One region of the Streptomyces sp. NRRL S-920 genome, then DNA from elsewhere that is predicted to be linked to it. Evidence: predicted binding sites of a transcription regulator. Region 1 holds the regulator's gene; the other holds the start of a gene.

Region 1 (3,403 bases):
GACGAAGCGCGTGCTCTCTTCGGCAACGGCGGATTCCGGCAGGGCCCCGGAGGCGGCGGCGGTTCGTTCAACTTCGACCTGGGCGACCTCTTCGGAGGCGGCGCCCCGGGTGGCGGTGGAGCGGCCGGCGGCGGCTTCGGGGGCGGCCTCGGTGACGTCTTCGGGGGCCTGTTCAACCGCGGCGGCGCGGGTGCCGGTTCCGGCACGCGTACGCAGCCGAGGCGCGGCCAGGACATCGAGTCCGAGGTCACGCTGAGCTTCACGGAGGCGGTGGACGGCGCGACGGTGCCGCTCCGCATGTCCTCCCAGGCCGCCTGCAAGGCCTGTTCCGGCACCGGCGACAAGAACGGCACGCCGCGCGTGTGCCCGACCTGCGTCGGCACGGGCCAGGTCTCGCGCGGCGGCGGTGGCGGTTTCTCGCTGACCGACCCGTGCGTCGACTGCAAGGGCCGGGGCCTCATCGCCCAGGACCCGTGCGAGGTCTGCGCCGGTTCGGGACGCGCGAAGTCGTCCCGCACCATGCAGGTGCGGATCCCCGCGGGGGTGAGCGACGGCCAGCGGATCAGGCTCCGCGGCAAGGGCGCGCCCGGCGAGCGGGGCGGCCCGGCCGGTGACCTCTACGTGGTGGTGCACGTCGACACCCACCCGGTCTTCGGCCGCAAGGGCGACAACCTCACGGTCACGGTGCCGGTGACGTACCCGGAGGCGGCACTGGGCGGCGAGGTCAAGGTGCCGACCCTGGGCGGACCCGCCGTCACCCTCAAGCTGCCCGCGGGCACCCCCAACGGCCGTACGATGCGGGCCCGCGGCAAGGGCGCGGTCCGCAAGGACGGCACCAGGGGCGACCTGCTCGTGACGGTGGAGGTGTCGGTCCCGGCATCCCTGTCGGACGAGGCGAGGGAAGCCCTGGAGTCCTACCGCGAGGCGACCGCGGGCGACGACCCGCGCGCAGAGTTGTTCCAGGCCGCGAAGGGAGCATGAGATGGACGGCCGTCGTCGACAGTCCGGTTTCAGTAGCGCGTACCAACTCACCGATGAGACGCCGGTGTACGTCATCTCGGTGGCCGCCCAGCTGAGCGGCCTCCACCCGCAGACCCTGCGCCAGTACGACCGCCTGGGTCTGGTCTCCCCGGACCGCACCGCGGGCCGCGGCCGCCGCTACTCCGCCCGCGACATCGAACTGCTGCGCACCGTGCAGCAGTTGTCGCAGGAGGAGGGCATCAACCTCGCCGGCATCAAGCGCATCATCGAGCTGGAGAACCAGGTCGCCGCGCTCCAGTCGCGCGTCGCGGAGCTGTCCGCGGCCGTGGAGGGAGCCGCCGCCGCCATGCAGCAACGTGAAGCGGCGGTGCACGCCTCGTACCGCCGCGACCTCGTCCCCTACCAGGACGTGCAGCAGGCGAGCGCGCTGGTGGTCTGGCGTCCCAAGAGGGCGACGGAGTAGCTCGGCGATCTCTGTGCGGGACGCCCGTCGGGGCCGGGAGGTGGGAACCTCCCGGCCCCGACGCGCGTTGCGTCTGACGACCTGAAGTGATTGTCGGTACTGGGGGAAGTGGGTAGTTCGGCATGGCCATGGTGGGACTGTTCTGGATAGCCGAGGGCGATGTGTACGTGGGAGCGAAGCCGTCCGGCCTCGCTCCGGGGGTGCGCCTGACCCCGGAGGGCGTGGTGGCTCTCGGTGACAAGCAGGACGAGTTCTGGCCATGGGAGGACGTGCGTTCCCTGATGGTCGACGACGTGCCGGTGAAGTCCCTCAAGCGCCATCTGGGCGCGGCCGTCGACATGGTCCTGACGGTCGGCTTGGGCGGTACGGACGGGGCTCCCACGATGACGGTCCGCGTGAGCGGCCCCGACGGCGCCGACGACACGGAACTGACGGCGTACACGGCAGCGGCGGTCGGCTACTCCCCCGCGGAGTACGACCTCTCCCGAGCCCTCCTGACCCGCCTCACGGAGGGCGCGGGCACGCTCCTGACGACGCTGGCGGCGATGGCGGAGTGGGGGCGGCGGCACGAGGGCGGCTCGCCGCGGGCGGCCGCGCGGGAGGCGCTGCTGCGGGAGTGGCTGGCGGTGGCGGGCGCTACTGAGCGCGGTCGAGAAGACCTGACTGACCGATGAGGTAGCCGAGCTGGGCGCGGCTCTCGCTGCCGAGGGTGGCGGCGAGTTTGGCTATGTGGACCCGGGCGGTGCGGATGTTCATGCCGAGGCGGTCGGCTATCTCGGCGTCGGTGAGGCCTTCGACGAGGAGGGCCGCTATGGCGCGCTGGCGGGGCGTGACACCGCCTTCCGAGACCTGCGGGGCGGCCTGGGGCCACATGGGGGTGGCCAGGCGCCACAGCCGCCAGAAGGTGGTGGCGAAGTACTCGACGAGGGCCGGTTGGCGCACTTCCAAGGCGATGCTGCGGTCCCTGCTCGCCGGGATGAACGCGACGGTCCGGTCGAAGACGAAGAGGCGGTCGGTCACCTCGTCCAGGGTGCGGGCCTCGGCGTCGCCGTCGAGCTGCTCGAAGTAGGCGAGTACGGGCAGGGAGTGGCGCGTCGTGTGCTGGTAGAGGGTCCGCATCCGGCAGCCCCGGCCGAGCAGGGCCTGGTCCCTGGGGAAGGCCTCGGCCAGCGTCTCGGGCGGGCGGGTGCCGCCGGGCTGGATGGCGAGGAACTCCTCCGTGACGTCGTTCATGGCCTGGTCGATGGCCGAGTTGATGCGGTCGAGACCGTCGAGGACGGCGACCGCGGGGGCGTCCCTGGGGGTGTTCGCGGAGGTGGCCGCGGGGGTGTCCGTGGCGGAGGGCAACCGCGCTTCGCGTGCGCGTCGGCCTGCCATACGGGCTCCCTCCTGCTCCGCGCTCACTGCGTGCGGTTCTGGTCCAGGATCCCCGACTGGGCGATGAGGTAGCCGAGTTGGGCGCGGCTTCCGCTGCCGAGGGCCGCGGCGATCTTGGCGATATGGGCGCGGCAGGTGCGGACGTTCATGCCGAGGCGGCGGGCGATGGCCTCGTCGACGTGGCCTTCGATGAGCAGCTTGGCGATGGAGCGCTGGACGCCGGTTATCCCGTCGGTGGAGGGGGCGTACGGCACCTCGTCGAGGAGCGGGGTCGCCCGGCTCCACTCGTGTTCGAAGACCTTGGCGAGGTACTCGACGATGCCGGGGTGGCGCAGTTCCAGCGCGACTTGGCGGTCCTCGCGGGCCGGGATGAGCGCGACCGTGCGGTCGAAGATCATCAGCCGGTCGATCAGCTCTTCCAGGGTCCTGATCTGGACATTGCCCTTCGCCATGCGCGCCGCGTACGCGAGGGTCCCCTGGCTGTGTCTGACGGTGTGCTGGTAGAGGGTGCGCATCGTGATGCCGCGTTCGAGAACGGTCTGGCCGCGTTGCAACGCCACGGTGAGCGAGTCCTCGCTGCGA
Region 2 (3,403 bases), on a different contig from region 1:
TCGGGCACGTGGTGCGGCCGCCCGATCAGGTCGCGCAGGTCCGCGTCGGTGACGGTGAGGGGCAGCTCGCGCTCGCCCAGTTCGTGCTGGGCCGCGACCTTGCGCAGCAGCCGCGCCACGGACCGCTCCAGGTTGCGTACGCCCGCTTCGCGCGTGTACTCCCCCGCCAGCTTGCGCAGGGCGCTCTCGTCGAGGGTGACCTCGTCCTTCTCCAGGCCCGCGCGGTCCAGCTGGCGCGGGAGCAGGTGGTCGCGGGCGATGACGATCTTCTCGTCCTCGGTGTAGCCGTCGAGCCGGACCAGCTCCATGCGGTCGAGCAGGGCCTCGGGGATGGCTTCGAGGACGTTCGCCGTCGCCAGGAAGACGACGTCGCTCAGGTCCAGCTCCACCTCCAGGTAGTGGTCCCGGAAGGTGTGGTTCTGCGCCGGGTCGAGGACTTCGAGGAGGGCGGCGGCCGGGTCGCCGCGGAAGTCCGAGCCCACCTTGTCGATCTCGTCCAGGAGCACGACCGGGTTCATGGACCCGGCCTCCTTGATGGCCCGCACGATCCGCCCGGGCAGCGCCCCCACGTACGTACGGCGGTGTCCGCGGATCTCCGCCTCGTCGCGTACGCCACCGAGCGCGACCCGCACGAACTTGCGGCCCATGGCGTGCGCGACGGACTCGCCGAGCGAGGTCTTGCCGACGCCGGGCGGGCCGACGAGGGCGAGTACGGCGCCGCCGCGGCGCCCGCCGACGACCCCGAGGCCGCGGTCGGAGCGGCGCTTGCGGACCGCGAGGTACTCGGTGATGCGCTCCTTCACGTCCTGGAGCCCGGCGTGCTCGGCGTCGAGGATCTCCTGGGCGCCCTTGATGTCGTACTCGTCCTCGGTGCGTTCGTTCCAGGGCAGTTCGAGGACGGTGTCCAGCCAGGTGCGGATCCACGAGCCCTCGGGCGACTGGTCGCTGGCGCGCGCCAGCTTGTCGACCTCCTTGAGGGCGGCCTCGCGGACCTTCTCCGGCAGGTCGGCGGCCTCGACGCGGGCGCGGTAGTCGTCGGACTCCTCGCCCTCCTTCTCGCCGTTGATCTCGCGCAGCTCCTTGCGTACGGCGTCCAGCTGGCGGCGCAGCAGGAACTCGCGCTGCTGCTTGTCCACGCCCTCCTGCACGTCCTTGGCGATGGACTCGGCGACGTCCTGCTCGGCGAGGTGCTCGCGCAGCTGCTCGGTGGCGAGCTTGAGGCGGGCGACCGGGTCCTCGGTCTCCAGCAGCTCGATCTTCTGCTGGGTGGTCAGGAAGGGCGAGTAGCCGGAGTTGTCGGCGAGGGCGGAGACGTCGTCGATCTGCGTGACGCGGTCGACGACCTGCCAGGCGCCGCGCTTCTTCAGCCAGCTGGTGGCGAGCGCCTTGTACTCCTTGACCAGCTCGGCGACGGCGCCCGGCAGCGGCTCGGGGGCGGCGTCCTCGACCTGCTGCCCCTCGACCCACAGGGCGGCGCCGGGCCCGGTCGTACCGGCGCCGATGCGCACGCGCCCCCGGCCGCGGATGAGGGCACCGGGGTCGCCGTCGGAGAGTCGTCCGACCTGCTCGACGGTGCCGAGGACGCCGGTCGCCGCGTACGTCCCGTCGATGCGCGGAACAAGCAGCACCTTCGGCTTGCTGTCGCCCTCGGAGCGGGCCGCGGCCTGCGCGGCCTCCACCGCGGCGCGCACCTCCGCGTCGGAGAGGTCGAAGGGGACCACCATGCCGGGCAGGACCACCTCGTCGTCGAGCGGCAGCACAGGCAGAGTGAGCGATGTGTACGAGGTGGACTCAGTAGCCATGATCTCCCTTTCGGCATTCAAGTTGAGCTGTATCGACTCAATGCTTATGAGCGCCTCAATGTTCCCCAAGGGCTGTTCGCTCTGAGCGATCACCGGTCACCCGCCCGTGGCGGTGGCGACGCCCCCTGTACGGACCGGCGTTCGGTGAGGAACGTGGACGCTCCGACTCTCACGGAGGAGACCCACGGTGGACACACCCGAGAACAGCGACGGCCCGGTGGACCCGGCAGCGGCGGACGCGATGGCGGACCAGGTGGCCGGCGCCGCCGGTCAGCTCATGGAGATCGCGCTGGGGCACCTCCTCTCGGCGGCGCTGCGCACGGCCGCACGCTGCCGGATCGCCGACCATCTGGCACCGGGCCCCCGCACCGCCGAGGAGCTGGCGGAGCTGACCGGCACGCACGCCGGGCACCTGCGACGCGTCCTGCGCTATCTCGCCACGCGCGGCGTCTTCCGCGAGGACGAGGCAGGCGCGTTCCACCTCACTCCCCTCGGGGACGCGCTGCGCACGGACGCCCCCTATTCGCAGCACGGCGCGGTCGTGATGCTGACCGACGCGGCGTTCCGGCGGACCTCCGCGGGTCTGGAGGAGGCCGTGCGCGAGGAGGGCGCCTCCTTCGAGCGGGTCTTCGGGCAGCCGTTCTTCGCGTATCTGGCCGGGGACCCCGCGCTGCGGGAACTGTTCGACGCCGGCATGACCTCGCTCTCGGCCCCCGTCGACGCGGTGGTGGCCGGGACGTACCCGTTCCCCGCGAAGGGCACGGTGGTGGACGTCGGCGGCGGGCGCGGCGGCCTCCTGCGGGCGGTCCTGCGCGGGCGGCCGGGCCTGACCGGGGTCCTCTTCGACCAGACCCCGGCGGTCAGTACGCACGTCCTGAGCGGGGACGAGGCGGTGCGGGGCCGCTGGAGCGCCGAGTCGGGCGACTTCTTCACGGGCGTCCCCAAGGGCGGCGACCTGTACGTCCTCAAGCACGTCCTGCACGACTGGCCGGACGAGGCCTGCCTGCGGATCCTGCGCAACTGCCGTACGGCGATGGCGCCGGACGGCCGCCTCCTGATCGTCGAGTCCGTCCTGCCCGCGGGCAACGACCCGCACCCCGGCAAGGCGATGGACGTCGCGATGGCGGCGATCGTGGACGGTCAGGAGCGTACGGAGGCGGAGTTCGCCGCGCTGCTCTCCCGGGCCGGGTTCGAGCTGACGCGGGTTTTGCCGACGGCGGCGTTCCCGTCGGTGGTGGAGGCGGTGCCCGCGTGACGAGCCCGGTCGCAGTACGGAGGCGCCCTCAGTGCCGAGGCGCTTTCAGGGGCGGCCCGCCAAGGACCGGCGTCCGCGGCGGATCAGCGGCCAGCTGGAGACGCCGATCACGAGCGCCAGGAGGTGGCCCCAGTTCGTCATCGGGTCGGTGAACGCGATCAGCTCCTCGACCAGCATCCAGCCGAAGCCCGCCAGCACCGCCCACCGCAGACACGGCGTGAGCAGTCCCGCGAGCGCGCCGACGCTGGCGGCCACCCCGAAGCTGATGCCGTAGTCGAGGCGGTGCAGCGAGCTGTCGGGCAGATGGCCCGCGAGGACGGAGAGCCCGACCGGGACCTCCGTGGCG

What was found. The regulator HspR, encoded in region 1, represses chaperone genes until heat shock. The targets are predictions, from matches to a motif close to TTGAGNNNNNNNNNCTCAA.
Region 2: a site for HspR is predicted at 1,825-1,843, ahead of lon (endopeptidase La). Genes of this name have one in related genera too.

What each region holds. Positions count from the first base shown of each region.
Region 1 is NZ_JODF01000040.1:30,474-33,876, reverse strand. It holds gene dnaJ (molecular chaperone DnaJ) at 1-981, shown strand, start outside; gene IG54_RS0125445 (heat shock protein transcriptional repressor HspR) at 983-1,444, shown strand; gene IG54_RS0125440 (hypothetical protein) at 1,567-2,118, shown strand; gene IG54_RS0125435 (helix-turn-helix domain-containing protein) at 2,081-2,821, opposite strand; gene IG54_RS0125430 (helix-turn-helix transcriptional regulator) at 2,845-3,403, opposite strand, start outside.
Region 2 is NZ_JODF01000050.1:30,800-34,202, reverse strand. It holds gene lon (endopeptidase La) at 1-1,802, opposite strand, end outside; gene IG54_RS0128395 (methyltransferase) at 2,044-3,057, shown strand; gene IG54_RS0128390 (rhomboid-like protein) at 3,103-3,403, opposite strand, start outside.